DNA from 2 places in the Arthrobacter alpinus genome. Region 2 is predicted to be linked to the other one. Evidence: predicted binding sites of a transcription regulator. Region 2 holds the regulator's gene; the other holds the start of a gene.

Region 1 (7,720 bases), 480 kb from region 2:
GGCGCTGACTTGAACGTGCGCACCACGGTGCCTAGCCCCACGGTGTGCCCGGCTGCGACGGCGGACACCAGATCCTTCAACACCTCACGCATTGCGCACCACTTCCAACAAGTCCTCGAAGCTCTTCATCGAATGTCCCCCCACAAAATAGTCAACGTGCCCCAGCACTGCCTTGATTCCCTGTTGCACCGGCTCATACCCTGCCTTGCCCCGGTGCGGGTTGGACCAGATGATCCGCCGAGCCACATGATGCAGGCTCTGCACCGCCTGCCCCAGCAGGGCCGGATCCCCGCGTTCCCAGCCGTCACTGGCAATCACTACGACGGCGCCACGCACCACCGAGTGCTGCCCCCACCGGTTGTTGAAGGCGCCCAACACCTCGCCCAGGCGGGTGCCACCGGACCAGTCGGGCACGGTGCGCCCCGCCTGTGCCAGGGCTTCCTCCGGGTCGTGGGCCAAGAGCGCGCCCGTCACCCTTGTCAGTCGGGTGCCCAGGGTGAAAACCTCCACCTGGCGTGGGGCCTGTGCCAGCACCCGGTGCGCCAGGCGCAACAGGCTGTCCGCATAAGGGGCCATGGACCCTGAAACGTCGATCAGCCACACCACCTGACGCGGCTTCCGCGGCGCCTTGCTGCGGCGCAACGGCCCCGGTTCACCGCCGCGCCGCAGCTGGTCGCGCAACGTGCGCACCCGGTCAATCTCTCCGTGAGGGTCAAGTTTTCGCCTGCGGCTGGGGCGGCTGGGCAGGCGCACAACCAGATCTTCGAACATGTGGTTGAGTAACGTGCGATCAGTGGCGTCAAGGGTGGCAATGTCACGGTGGCGCAGCAGTTCGCGCCTGCTGGAGATGGCATTCACCGTCTCTTGGGCGCCGTCGGAGGTGCCGGCGTCGTTCTCCAGCGAGGCCTGGCTGACGGTGGTGGAGGCAGTGTCCTGGCGTTCGGTGGTGGAGTGGACGGGGGCAAACCATGCCTCAAAGGTTCGCTGGTAGGGGCCCAATTCGTCGGGAGAGGAGCATAGGGTGCCCCGGCCGGCCCAAAACACGTTGTGGCGGTCCATGGCAGAGCGGGCCGTGGACAGCCGGACCACCGCCTCGACAAAGGTGCGGGCCCGCTCCGGGTTGACCTTAACCCCGGCGGCCCGCACGGCACTGGCAAACGCCAACAGGATTTCCTCTGCGCCGTGTGCCGGAACGCCCGCGAGCGCGGTGTATCCCGTGTCCGCGGTGTGCCCGGATGTGCCTGCCTCAGCCATGTCTCAACCCAACATCCGGGCCAGGGCTGCCGTGACCCGCTCGGTGTCCTCACGGTACTTGCACAGGGCGCCGATGCTGGCCGCGGCGGAGGCCAGGTCCAGTTCGGCGCAGCCCAGCTGGTGCAGGGCCCGGGCCCAGTCCAGGGTTTCGGCAACGCCTGGCGGCTTGAGAATGCCGTCGGTGGCGCGGATCTGTTGGACCACATTGACCACCTGATGGGCCAGTAGCTCCGGCACCTGCGGCAGGCGGGTGCGCAGGATTTCAACCTCGCGGGCCAGTCCAGGGTGGTCGATCCAGTGGTACAGGCACCGCCGTTTCAGGGCGTCGTGCAAGTCCCTGGTCCTGTTGGAGGTCAGCACGACGATGGGCGCAGTCACGGCCGTGACCGTCCCAAACTCGGGGATGGAGACTTGGTAGGTGGAGAGTACCTCCAACAGGAACGCCTCAAATTCGTCGTCCGCCCTGTCAATCTCATCGATCAGCAACACTGCCGGACTTTGCTGGAGCGCCTTCAGGATGGGACGGGCCAGCAGGAACCGCTTGTCATACAGTGAGCTTTCCAGCGCTTGAACACTCAGCCCGCTGCCGCCGCCAGCCTCAATGCTTCGCAGATGCAGGATCTGCGCGGTGAAATCCCAGTCGTAAAGCGCCTGCGAAGCGTCGATTCCCTCATAGCACTGCAGCCTGATCAGCGGCAGCCCAAACGCCTCCGCCAGTGCCTGCGCGAGAGCCGTCTTACCCGTGCCCGGCTCGCCCTCCAACAGCAGCGGGCGCTCCATACCCAGGGCCAAATAGGCAATGGTGGCCAGGCCGTCGTCGGCCAGATAGCCGGTGGAAGCCAGCATGGCGGATAGGGCTGCCGCGGAATCGATCGACGTCTTCGTCATGGCACCAGCATAGGGCCATGTGTGATCCGCAACATGAAGATTGGGCCTTGGCCGGTTTTCATCGGGAGCGGCCGATCAATTCCTACATGACATGGTTGGTGCCGCCAAAGATCTGCAGGCATCTATCAACCACGACCACGTGGATATCGGTGCTCCACAAGCATCGTGTCGGCCAGCACTTGGGTTTTGCATTCCGCGAGCACAAACCTGGTGTTTTGGAAGTCCATGACGGGCTTGCCAAACGGCGTGTGCCGACAAAGCTCTTCAGGACATTGGCGCTCGAGGACGTTGACGCCGGTGACGCCGGGAGCATCGGCGGCGAGGGCGGCCGGTAGCGGAACCGCGCCAATGCCGGCGTCGAGCCTGGGGTAGAAGAAGAAGGGGACCGAGTACTTGTCCGCCCACGCAATCCTGCAGCAAACGCGTCACGAAGCCGTAGTCGGCCGGTGAGCCCACTCCCTACGTTCGCACCTCGGGCAGGTCCAGGGCCACACTGATGGCAGTCAGCAACAAACGTCCCGTATCCGCCACCTACCCGGCCCACGCCGATGCCGTCCGTTCAAGTTCTGGGTAGGAGGCCAGCCACTCGTTGTGTCCTTGCCGGCGCCAGTAAAGTCTTTCCGCTGGGACCACCGGCACCGCTGGCACCACCGGCACCGCCGGGACTCTGTCCGCTGGCACGGCGGAGGCGGGGTCGCGGTGGAACTGTGCGGAGGTGTGTTTGCCCAGGGCCAGGCGTTCTTCCAGCAGCAGCGCGAAAAAGCCTGCCACAGAGTCGAGGAGGTCTTGCGCCTGGCCCGGTACTGCCCCGTATTTGATGATCCGGAAGAAGCCCACGTTGTGTGCGGCGTCCCTCAGAATGTCGATGAAGTCGTTGCTTCGCGACAGGGCCGGGTGTGGCTCTCCCGCGGAGCACAGGCCAACTGCTAGTTCTTCCAGAAGGGGTAATCCGTGTACCCCACGGCCCCTTCCGTGTAGAACGTTGCATGGTCTGGTTCGTTCAGGGGCAGGTCCTGCTCCCACCGGTGCGCCAGATCAGGGTTGGCGAGGGCCGGGCGCCCTACCACCACGGCGTCTGCCCAGCCCATCACGGCCTGCGCGTCCTTGAGACTGGTGATCGTGCCAAAGCCGGTGTTGATCAGGACCGGGCCGCCAAAGCGGTTGCACAAGTGCTGGACCAGTACGCCTGACGGTTCCTTATGCAGGATACTCAGCCCTGCCAACCCCAGCGGTGCAATCCCGTCGGCAAGGGCCGAGTACGTCTCCAGCGTGTCGGTGGGGTCGGTTTCAAGGGCGCCTTGGACATTGTGTTCAGGGGAGATGCGCAACCACGTCCTGCCAGCGCCAATCGCCTCCACCACGGCGGCTGTGGTTTCGATGACGAAGCGGGCTCGGTTCGCGGGACTGCCACCATAGGCGTCGTCGCGCTGATTGGAGGACGGGGCAAGGAATTCATGCAGCAGGTATCCATTGGCACCGTGCAGTTCGACGCCGTCGAATCCGGCCGCGATCGCGTTGCGTGACCCTTGGACAAATTCCTCAATGATCTCTGGCAGTTCCGCCAGATCAAGTGCCCGAGGCACCGGATAAGGCAGCTTTCCGGCGTAGGTCCGGGTGAATCCGTCAATGGCAAGGGCGCTGGGAGCGAGAACTGTACGTCCACCATTTGTCTCTTGGTGGGTGACACGGCCCGAGTGCATGACCTGGGCGATAATGAGCCCGCCGTCGGCATGCACCGCGTCAGTAACCCTCTTCCAACCGGCAATCTGGGCTTCGGTTACCAGCCCGGGCTGCCTGACGAAGGCCTGCCCGGCAAAGCTGGGGTAAGTGCCTTCGGAAACGAGCATCCCCATGGATGCCCGCTGCCTGTAGTACTCGACCACGATGTCCCCGGGAACGCCGTCCAATCCGGAGCGCGAGCGGGTGAGCGGGGCCATGACCAGGCGGTTTGGCAGGGTTAGTTCGCCAAGGGTGACGGGGGAAAACAAATTCAAGGAGATCTCCAAAAGAACAGGGGTTGGTATTTACTTTTTGTCAACGCCCGGAGAGCGCTGAGCTATTCCCTGCCGCGTGTCGCCTGGGTGCCTGGCCCGTGGTGAAAGGGCCCTCGGGTGGCTGGTCTGTGCTTGGAGGGCTTGCCTGGGTGCCGGGCCTGTGTTGTGGGGGAGGGTGCTTGCTAGATGGGTGCGTTTTGTTCGTTGTCGGGGTGGTTGTGGAGGTATTCGCGTCCGGTGGGGGTGGTGGTTTTGGTGGCACCGTTTTCGGCTGGTTCTACGTTCCAGCCGGTGGTGGGCTCGTCTTTGAGGCGGTGGCAGTAGATGGAGCGTGGGCGGAGGTTCTCGGTGCTGGTTTGGCCTTTGGGCAGGGCGGTGCCGTTGAGGGTGTACCGGGTTTGGTGGAACGGGATGGTGTGGTCGATCTGGCAGTTCCGGGCCGGGGTGTCGCACCCGATTCCGGTACAGACAGGGTCCCGGAGACGGACGAGCCTGACCATGTCCGCGGGTGGTTTGTAAGCGGTGCGCCCGATACTGACGATGGTGCCTTTTTCGGGGTCGGTGAGGATCCGGTGCCAGGAGCTGGCCCCGGCGGCGAGTTCTCTGGCCTGATCGGCCGGGATGGGACCGTACCCGTCGAGATGGCCGGGCTCCTCCGAGGTGTTCAGCAGAGTCAGGAACGGGATAGTGACGTTGACCTTAGCCGGGATACGAGGAGTAAACCGTGGCTCCGGAACCGACCCACCACCGGGCAGCCCATTCCCTGCCAGCCCATTGCCGCTCAGCCCATTGCCGCTCAGCCCGGTGGTGGTGTGGGGTGCTGGCTGGTCTGGTGCTGGATGGTCTGGGGTGGGGTTGTTACAGGAGCAGTCAGTGCAGCTGGTGGCGGGGTGGAGGAAGGCTTGATGGATCAGGTCCAGGAAGCAATCGGCGAGGTAGTTATCATAGCTACGGGAGGGCCGCCCGGTCGGGGTCAAAGCGGTGGAGGGTTCCCCATCCTGTTGGGCCTGTCTGGCCCAGGCTTCTAAGGACTGGAACAAGGCCAGGGCTGGTGTGGCGGGCAGGATCGCACCGAGTTGGGCCATCCCGTCGGGCAGGGGCGTGAACCAGACCCGGCGCTGGATCCGGGCCCGCTCGTGCCGGACCGCCAACGGTTCAGGGTTGAAGCGTTCGGCCAGGCGCCGGATCTTACGGGTCAGCCCGGCCGGGTTCATCCGGGCCGCCCCGGGCAAAAACAGTGGCTCCAGCACCAAGAAGAGCTCCTCGGGGACGTTCTCCAGGCCCCGGTGGATGGCCCGGATCCGCAACCCGTCCAGCAGACCCTGCCGGTGCAGGGCCAAGGTCGCCGGGAGCGCGGTCAGGGTCGCGGCGTCATCGAGTCGATGCTCGGCGGCGCCCCGCCCGATCGCGTATACCGCCATCAGTTCCCCGGCAGCCCACAACGACACCCCGCCGCGTTCCCGGACCGGTTCATCGGCCAGAGGCGGACGACGGGTAGCAAACACGGCCACCGCCTCGGCTTCCCTGGCCTGAGCGAAAGCGGCCAAACGGTTCGCCGCATGCATGAAGTCCAACACCTCGTTATCGGCCAGCCCGGCCGGATCCAGAACCTCCAACGCCTCGGCCCCCGCAGCAGGGGTCCACACCACACCGGCAGGGTTGTCCTTCCTGGGCGCCTTAGGAAGGTCCGGAACCGAAGCCCGCACCACCGCCACCGCAGCATCCGCACCCACACCAGAGAGCGACACAGGCAACAGTGCCCCAACCCCCAGCCCCGGTACAGGCGCGGCAGGCAAGAACTGGGCCGCCCATTCCTCCGCACTGATCTCCCGCGACGGGCCGATCCACGTGACATTGCGCATCTGCGGGTCATCGGCAAAAGGATCACTGGCAATCAGCCGGGCCAGCGCAGCACCATCCCCATCCACCACAGCATCCACAGCAACACCGAAAGAATCATGGCCGGAAAAATCGCCGCCAACAATCCCCTCCGGCCCAAAGCCGGGGTCCTGATCCAAAAACGCCTGCCCGGAAGGGGTGGAAACTCTCTTGCTACCGGACCGATCAACGGTGCCCATACACCAATTTTAGACCTAAATACGCCAGCAAGGAAGTACTATAGAACAAATATTCTAATAATATTTCTTATCCTGCCAGGCGTTGACAATGCAGGTGCGGAGGCAGGAACCGCGCCTGTCTGACTGGCTATTGTTCGGTCGGCTCCGGCAGCCCGAGTAGTGCATTTTCCACGAGTTCACTCAGCGCAGGGTGGATCCAGTACTGGCCGCGGGCGACGTCGAGGGCCCGTTGCCCAAACGACATGGCATGGATCAGCGGTTGGATCACGGTGGCCGCCTCCGGCCCAATGACATGTGCGCCCAAGAGGAGTCCGGTGGTGGGATCTGCCAGTACCTTTAGAAAATGGACGGTGTCCTCCCGAGCCCATCCGGCAGCGATGTCGGCATATTTTTGGACCTTGACGGCATAAGGGCGCTGCGCCTCGATGGCCTGTTCCTCGGTGAGTCCTACCGATGCAATCTGGGGATCGGCGAAGACCGCTGCCGGGATGAACCGGTGGTCTGCGGTCATCATCTCGTCGGGGTGTAGGAGATTGTGTTTGACCACCCGGGCCTCATGGTTGGCCACGTGTTTGAGCTGGTGGGCGCTGGATAGGTCACCCAGCGCAAAGATCCCCTCTACCGAGGTGCGTTGGTAATCATCCACCCGCACCCGCCCGTCGCCGTGGACTTCCACCCCGGCTGCGGCCATCCCCAGCGCGTCGCTGTTGGGGCGCCTACCGGTGGCAACCAGCAACAGCTCGGCCTCAATCGTCCCCGGACCATTGGGTCCCTTGACCTCAAGCACGACGCCGGAGCGCCCGTCCCCGGAGCTGCTCGTGACACCTTCCAGGGTCGTCTCAAGCAGCACCTCATAACGCGAGGCGGCCTCCCGGGTGAACTGTTCGGAGAGGTCGCCGTCCAGTTGGCGCAGCATGGCCGGACCGCGGACTAACTGGGTGACGGCGACACCAAATGAGGAAAAGATGTGGGCAAACTCGGCGGCGATGAAACCACCGCCAAGAATGGCGATGTTATCGGGCAGGCGGTCAATGCGCATGATGGTGTCGGAGGTGTGGAACGGCACGGCACCACTGGTGAGCCCGGCAATCTCGGGGACGACGGCGTGTGACCCGGCCGCCAGCACAAACCTTTCGCCGGTGATCACCTGGGTGCCGCCGTCGTGCATGCTAATGGTGAGTCTCTTGTGCGAAATGAAACGCCCGTGGCCGGCAAAAACTGTGATGTTCTGGCATTCCGGACTCTTGCGGTAGGCGCGTCCGGCAGCCTCGATGGCGTCGATTCGGCCAAAGACCCGGTCTCGGATGCCTGGCCAGTCGACGGCGTCGAGGTGCGAAGAGACGCCCAGACTCCTTCCGTGCCTGGCGGCGTCAGCGAGTTCGGCGGGGTGGACGAACATCTTGGTGGGGATGCAGCCCACGTTCAGGCATGTCCCGCCAAAGAGGTTGTCCTCCACGATGGCAATGCTCAGGTGTTCCAGTTCGGGGCCCGGGATGGAGTTGCCGG
Region 2 (7,720 bases):
GAGCACCGGGACCATGGCAGATGCGGAGAATTCCCTGCGGGAGTTGGCCGCGTTGGCTGAAACCGCCGGATCCGAAGTCCTCGACGGGATGGTCCAGCGCCGTGCCAAACCAGACCCGGCCACCTACCTGGGAACGGGCAAGGCGGAGGAACTCAAGGAGATCGTCCACGCCACGGGTGCGGACACCGTCATCATCGACGGCGACCTTGCACCGTCCCAACGCCGCACCCTTGAAGAAGTGGTCAAGGTCAAGGTCATTGACCGCACCGCGTTGATCCTTGACATTTTTGCCCAGCACGCCCAGTCACGCGAAGGCCGGGCGCAGGTGGAGCTGGCACAGATGGAGTACCTGTTGCCGCGCCTGCGCGGTTGGGGTGAATCCATGTCCCGCCAGGCCGGTGGCCGGGTCGGCACCGCCGGTGGCGGTATTGGTTCGCGCGGCCCCGGCGAAACCAAGATGGAACTGGACCGCCGGAAGATCCGAACCCGCATGGCGAAGCTGCGCCGTGAAATTGCTGCCATGAAGCCTGCACGGGAGACCAAGCGGGCCAATAGGAAACGCAACTCTGTCCCGTCGGTGGCTATCGCCGGATACACCAATGCCGGAAAGTCCTCCCTGCTGAACAGGCTCACCAACGCAGGCGTCCTGGTCGAGAACGCCTTGTTCGCCACCTTGGACCCCACCGTTCGCAAAACAGAGACCGCCGACGGTCTGGGTTACACCCTTGTCGACACGGTGGGTTTTGTCCGCTCGCTGCCCACCCAGTTGGTTGAGGCCTTCCGCTCCACCTTGGAGGAAGTGGCCGACGCAGACCTGATCCTGCACATTGTTGACGCGTCCCACCCGGATCCCGAGGGACAAATTTCGGCGGTGCGCACAGTGTTCGCCGAGGTTGGTGCGCTGAAAATCCCCGAGATCATCATCTTGAACAAGGTGGACATCGCCGATCCGCTGGTGGTTCAACGCCTGCGACAGCGCGAGCCGCGCAGCGTGGAAGTCTCTGCCCGCACCGGGCAGGGCATGGAGGGACTGCTCGCGGCCATCAGCGACGCCATCCCGCGCCCCGGGGTTGACCTGACACTGCTGATTCCCTACGACCGCGGCGACGTGCTGAACAGATTGCACGGAAGCGATGCCGAGATCCTCAGCATTGAGCACGGCGAAACCGGCACTGTGGCACATGTGCGCGTCCGTGACGACCTGGCCGCAGAAGTGGCACCGTTTGTCCAGCATGGATAAAAGTACTGCCGAAGCCGATGCCTCCACGGCCGATCCTGCACCAACACAAGCCTCAACGGACCAGGCCTCAACTGCTCAGGCCCTGGAACTGCTGGACAGGGCGGTGGAAGCCATGGGCGGCCAACGCCGGGACGGGCAGCATGAGATGGTCCGTCAGGTGGTGGCAGCCATTGAAACCGGCGACCACCTGCTGGTCCAGGCCGGAACAGGCACAGGAAAGTCCCTGGCCTACCTGATTCCGCTAATAGTTCATGCCCTCACGAGTGAAAAACCATCAGTGGTGGCCACGGCGACGCTGGCGTTGCAGGCCCAGATCGTGGGCCGTGACGTGCCCAGGCTGCTCGCTGCCCTGGACCCGCTGCTGCCGCGCCCCATTGACGTCGCCCTGGTCAAGGGCCGAAGCAACTATGTCTGCAAGCACAAATTGGGCGGTGGCTTCCCCACCGAGGACTCCTCCGAGGGGGCACTGTTCAGCCTGGGTGAGGACTCCAGTGTTGTGCATCTGCCAGGTGCCAAGACCGGGCCGACCTCGGCCCTCGGCCGTGAAGTTGTGCGGTTGCGCGAGTGGGCGCAGGACACCGAATCGGGTGACCGCGACGAACTGCTGCCCGGTGTCACGGACAAGGCGTGGCGGCAGGTCTCCGTCACGTCCATGGAGTGCCTGGGCGCGCAAAAGTGTCCCCTGGCCGAGATCTGCTTCTCCGAAATGGCCAGAGCCAAGGGAGCCGTGGCGGACATTGTGGTCACCAACCACGCCATGCTGGCGATCAGCGCCTTTGAGGGAATCGCGGTGCTGCCGGACTACGACGTCGTGGTGGTGGACGAGGCGCACGAACTCCAGGACCGTGTGACAGGTGCCGTCACCGGCCAGCTCTCTGTCCAGATGGTCCAGGCGGCGGCCTCAAGCACACGCAAACACACGGGCGTCTCCGTGGACGCGCTCCATGCGGCCGGCAATGCCCTGGATCTGGCCTTTGCAGCAACGCCGTCCGGGCTGCTACCCAACGGTCTGAACGAGACCCACTCGGCAGCCATCGAACAATTGCGGGACGCCGCACGCGTGGCTTTATCTGACTCCAAACCGGAGGGTTCGGCCGCCGTCGACGGTGGCCGGTCCATTGCCCGTTCCCGGTTGAACCTAGTCTTTGACCTGTGTGAGCGGATGTTGGCTGCCCAGGACGCCCGTGAAGTTCTCTGGGCGTCACGGGTAGGTAGCTTCACCCCCGGCCAGGGCTATCAAAAGGCGGATGAGGGCGAACCTCCCGTCATCAGCATCGCCCCGCTCAGTGTCGCCGGAAAATTGCGGGAGGGTCTGTTTGCCGACCATACGGTGATCCTGACCTCGGCAACACTGGCCATTGGCGAGTCGTTCCAGGCCACCGCCGGGGGGCTGGGTTTGTTGGGTGCCAACGCGCCGAACTGGACCGGTGCCGACGTCGGCTCCCCCTTCGATTATCCAAAGCAAGGCATGCTGTACGTTGCGGCGCACCTGCAAAAGCCCGGGTTCGGAAATTCTCCGGAGCAGTTGGCCGAGCTGGAGGCACTGATCACTGCCGCAGGGGGAGGGACGCTGGCGTTGTTCTCCTCACGCCGTGCGGCCGAGGACGCTGCCGAAAAGCTGCGCAAGAAGCTCAAGGTCAAGATTCTTTGTCAGGGAGACGCCTCGATCGCCGGCCTGATCAAGGAATTTGCCGAGGAACCCGACACCTGCCTTTTTGGCACCATGTCCTTGTGGCAGGGAGTTGATGTGCAGGGGGCCTCCTGCCGGCTGGTGGTCATTGACAGGATCCCGTTCCCCCGTCCCGACGATCCGCTGGTCACGGCACGGGCCAGGGCCGTGGCCCAAAGCGGGGGGGACGGCTTCATCGCCATCTCCGCAACCCATGCGGCTATTCGCCTGGCCCAGGGCGTGGGCCGGCTTATCCGCTCTAGCAGTGACAGGGGAGTTGTGGCGGTCCTTGATTCCCGCCTGGCCAACGCCAGCTACGGCGGGTTCCTGCGGGCCGCCCTGCCACCTTTTTGGTCCACCAAGGACAGGGCCGTGGCCCTGTCGGCGCTAGAGCGGCTCTCCGGCAAGTAGCCCGGCACGGCCTCGGGATGGTGGGTGCCGGCACCCGCAGCGAGCCACGCACGACAAAGCGCCCCGAGCATTGCCCGGGGCGCTTCTTCGTTGGCATTTGCTAGAGGCTGCGCAGCACCGAGACGACCTTGCCCATGACAGTGGCGTTGTCGCCCAGGATGGGCTCGTAGCGGGTGTTCTGCGGCAACAGCCAGGTGTGGCCATCACGCTGGCGAAACGTCTTGACAGTGGCCTCATCCTCGAGCAGGGCGGCCACAATATCACCATTGTTGGCGGTGTTCTGGCGCCGGATAACAACCCAGTCGCCGTCACAGATGGCGGCGTCAATCATGGAGTCGCCAACCACCTTGAGCATAAAGAGCTCGCCGCTGCCGACGATCTGGCGCGGCAACGGCATGATGTCATCGACCATCTGATCGGCCAGGATAGGACCGCCGGCGGCGATCCGTCCCACCAGCGGAACGAATGCCGTGTCCGAGGAACTGCTGAGTTGTGCAAAATTCAGGCCGTTGGAACTGCGGACCTGCTCCGGTGAGCTCACACCCTCAATGGCAACCACGCCGTCGTCAAGGACGAGGGGAATGAGAACTTCCATGGCACGTGGACGCTTGGGATCACGACGCAGGTAGCCGTGCCGCTCCAACTGGGTGAGCTGGTGGGTGACGCTGGAAAGGCTTGCCAATCCCACGTCGTCGCCAATTTCACGCATGGACGGCGGGTAACCCTTGTCAGCAATAGAGCGCTGGATGCACTCAAGGATCTTCTTTTGGCGGACCGTCAGACCCTTCATGCCGGCCCTGCTCGGTGCCTGGGGGATGCGGTGCGGAGGTTCTGGGAGCGTCATGATCCTTCGGTCCTTTCGTGGATGCCACTAATAATGTCAGTGCCTGCTGGTGGACTGCTTTCAGAGGCGAATCCTTACCCTCAAGATTAAGCCAGAAAAGTGGGAATTTCAAACATTTGTTCTAGCGAGTCTTGTCAGGAGTCGTCAATAGATGCTAAAACAGTAGTAGCGAGTTAGAACATACGTTCTATCGAACAAATTGTTTATGGAAGTTTTGCTCCTGCGGAACGACTGGGACGCCCCGCCTGGTGGGCTCCCACGGGAAGAAACTTCACGGTGTGAAAAGGAGCCTTAGTCATGAGCGCATTGGTGATTTCAACAATTGGACGTCCCGTCCTTGCAGCAACCCCCGGCGCCGCGCCCCTGCGGCTGACCCGGCGAGGGCGCATGATCCTGCTCGGCATTCCGGCCCTGCTGCTCAGCACAGTGCTCGTATTCTCGGTGTTGGCCCTGCTCCTGGGAGCCCTGGCCAGTCCTGCCAACGCCGCCACAAAGTTCAGCCCCATCGACATGGCGGACTACGCAACCACTGTCACGGTCTTGCAAGGCGAGAGTCTGTGGTCCATTGCGGCTGCCAGCGATTCAAGCCGCGATGTTCGAGAAGTCGTGGGTGAGATCGTGGCCTTGAATGAGCTGACCACCAACGTGGTGCAGGCAGGCCAGCAACTGTTTGTCCCGAACCCCAAATAGCCAAATGGTCGGACGTTACCTGTCACAAGTTCAGTCTTGACGTCCACGGCACTTAAACTAGTCCCATGGATCAGTTTGAACGCCTCAGCCAATTACCGCTCCGCGACGATCTGCGCGGACAACATCCCTACGGTGCCCCGCAAATCGACGTTCCTGTTTTGCTCAACGTCAACGAGAACACCTTTGGTGTTCCGCTGGACGCCAAGGAAGCAATCTTGAAGGCCGTCGCGGATGAACTTGACGGCTTGAACCGCTACCCTGATCGGGAGTTCACCGAACTTCGTAGGGCCCTGGCGGCATACTTGGGCCACGGGATGACTCAGGAGAACATCTGGGCCGCCAATGGCTCCAACGAGGTTCTGCAGCAATTGCTCCAAGCTTTTGGTGGACCCGGCCGGAAAGCCATGGGCTTTCCCCCCACGTACTCCATGTACCCCCTGCTCGCCAGCGGTACAGGCACCGGCTTCGTGACGGGGACCCGCGCCGCAGATTACAGCCTCAGCCCAGAATCGGCCGCCGAACAAGTACGCGCGCAAGCTCCCCACATAATATTCTTGTGTTCGCCCAATAACCCGACGGGCACCGCCCTGGGACGTGACGTTGTGGAGGCCGTTTACGAAGCCGGAGAAGCGTCGCAGGCGATCGTGATCGTCGATGAGGCCTACATGGAGTTCTCCCATGAGGGAACCCCCAGTGCACTGTCCTTGCTGCCGGGCAGGCCCCGCCTGGTTGTCTCGCGCACCATGAGCAAGGCCTTTGCCCTGGCCGGGGCACGAGTGGGCTATATGGCGGCCGCCCCTGAAGTCGCCGACGCGGTCCGCCTTGTTCGTCTGCCCTACCACCTGTCCGCCATCACCCAGGCCACAGCCGTGGCTGCCCTGCGAAACTCCGATTCGCTCTTGGCAAATGTCGAAGCCATCAAGATTCAACGGGATCGGATCGTGGACGAACTGACACGCATCGGTCTGACCCCGGCACCGTCGGACTCCAACTTTGTTTTCTTTGGTGGTCTCGAGGACCCCCGCTCGGTCTGGGAAGGTCTGCTGGCGGCCGGGGTGCTCATCCGTGACGTGGGCATTGCTGGCCACCTGCGTGTCACTGCCGGCACGGAACAGGAAACCACCGCTTTTCTTTCCGGACTCCGTGCCATCCTGGCCACCTAACCGCCACTTTTCGACGGCGTCGTTCCGGCGAGCCCACGCCCGGGAAAGCTCGGGGAGTGGGCGGCTTTGGGCAGAAGCAGCCACTCTCTTCTAAACTGGTGGAACACGACGACTTGTTTCACCTTCCTTCCGCGCAGGGTCATGCTCCCTGGCGGCCGGACACCACCGAATCAAAGGATGCTTTTATCATGACCGAGAACAGTCGGCAGCCTGGCCAGGGACGCACCGCACGCCTTGAACGTGGCACCAGCGAATCCCATGTGCTCGTTGAAATCAACCTGGACGGCACAGGTGTTTCAGAGATTGACACCTCGGTGCCGTTTTACGATCACATGCTCACTGCCCTGTCCAAACACTCCTTGATCGACATGAAAATCAAGGCCACCGGGGACACCCACATTGACGTGCACCACACGGTGGAGGATGTGGCCATCTCACTGGGCGAGGTCCTTCGGGTGGCCCTGGGCGATAAGGCAGGTATCCGTCGATTTGGCGAAGCCACGGTGCCGCTGGATGAGGCTTTGGCGAACGCGGTTGTCGATGTGTCCGGGCGCCCCTACCTGGTGCACGGTGGCGAGCCCGCCGGGCAGGAGTACCACTTGATCGGCGGCCACTTTACGGGCTCACTGACCAGGCACGTCTTTGAGGCCATCACCTTGCACGCACAAATCTGCCTGCACATGACGGTGATTGCCGGCCGCGATCCGCACCACATCGTGGAAGCCCAGTTCAAGGCGTTTGCCCGGGCCTTGCGCTCTGCCGTGGAATCGGATCCTCGCGTCACCGGAATCCCGTCCACGAAGGGTCTTTTGTGAGCGCCGAATCCCCCGACACAACCGGCAGTCCCAAACCGACGGTCACCGTCCTTGACTACGGCTCCGGAAACGTTCGATCGGCCGTCAGAGCGTTGGAACGTGCAGGCGCGCAGGTCACCCTCAGCGCCAAACCCGATGACGTCTTGAACGCTGACGGGTTGGTTGTTCCCGGCGTGGGCGCGTTCGGCTCGGTCATGGCGGAGCTGAAAGGTGTTGACGCTTTGCGCATGATCGGGCGCCGTGTCGCTGGCGGGCGCCCGGTGCTGGGCATCTGTGTTGGTTTGCAGGTGCTGTTCGACGCCAGCGTGGAACACGGCGTGCGTGAGAACGGCATGGGGGAGTGGCCGGGGACGGTAGAACTTCTGCCGGCCACCGTGGTCCCGCACATGGGCTGGAACACGGTCACAGTGCCGGAAGGGTCAATGCTGTTTGAGGGCGTCGAGGCAGAGCGTTTTTACTTTGTGCACTCCTACGGGGTGCAAAAGTGGGACTTCGATGTGGCCCAGCCCAAAATGAAGCCCCCCATGGTGACCTGGTCCGAACACGGTGCACCCTTCATTGCTGCGGTGGAAAACGGTCCGTTGTGTGCCACTCAGTTCCACCCGGAGAAGTCAGGCGACGCCGGTGCCCGGTTGCTGCGTAACTGGGTCCAGTCGCTTCGAAAAGGGGCACGCTAGATGTGGTCTTTACTCTTGATGGGCCTTGCCGGCCTTCTCATCGGCGGTTGCTACACGTTTTACCAGCAAAAGTCGCCGCGCTGGATTCCTATTAGTTTTGCTTTTCTTGCCGTCATGGCATTGCTGGCCGCGTACTTGTTCACGCTCTAGAGCCGGCGTGCTTCACCCCATTCACCACATACGTTGAGGACCCGATGACCACCACAGCCCC

Evidence for each region. Region 2 encodes LexA, which represses DNA repair genes until DNA is damaged. Its sites were predicted from a motif close to TCGAACANNTGTTCGA; they were not measured.
Region 1: AOC05_RS06270 (DUF222 domain-containing protein) is a predicted target of LexA. The motif match lies at 6,256-6,271, and genes of this name have one in related genera.

Annotation. Positions count from the first base shown of each region.
Region 1 is NZ_CP012677.1:1,409,824-1,417,543, forward strand. Features, by position in the region: gene AOC05_RS06240 (XdhC family protein) at 1-92, opposite strand, end outside; gene AOC05_RS06245 (vWA domain-containing protein) at 85-1,254, opposite strand; gene AOC05_RS06250 (AAA family ATPase) at 1,258-2,142, opposite strand; gene AOC05_RS19345 (hypothetical protein) at 2,292-2,477, shown strand; gene AOC05_RS20060 (hypothetical protein) at 2,674-2,979, opposite strand; gene AOC05_RS06265 (alkene reductase) at 3,069-4,079, opposite strand; gene AOC05_RS06270 (DUF222 domain-containing protein) at 4,319-6,214, opposite strand; gene AOC05_RS06275 (mycothione reductase) at 6,342-7,720, opposite strand, start outside.
Region 2 is NZ_CP012677.1:930,543-938,262, forward strand. Features, by position in the region: gene hflX (GTPase HflX) at 1-1,240, shown strand, start outside; gene AOC05_RS04040 (ATP-dependent DNA helicase) at 1,233-3,320, shown strand; gene lexA (transcriptional repressor LexA) at 3,421-4,164, opposite strand; gene AOC05_RS04050 (LysM peptidoglycan-binding domain-containing protein) at 4,462-4,854, shown strand; gene AOC05_RS04055 (histidinol-phosphate transaminase) at 4,920-6,017, shown strand; gene hisB (imidazoleglycerol-phosphate dehydratase HisB) at 6,206-6,832, shown strand; gene hisH (imidazole glycerol phosphate synthase subunit HisH) at 6,829-7,509, shown strand; gene priA (bifunctional 1-(5-phosphoribosyl)-5-((5-phosphoribosylamino)methylideneamino)imidazole-4-carboxamide isomerase/phosphoribosylanthranilate isomerase PriA) at 7,704-7,720, shown strand, end outside.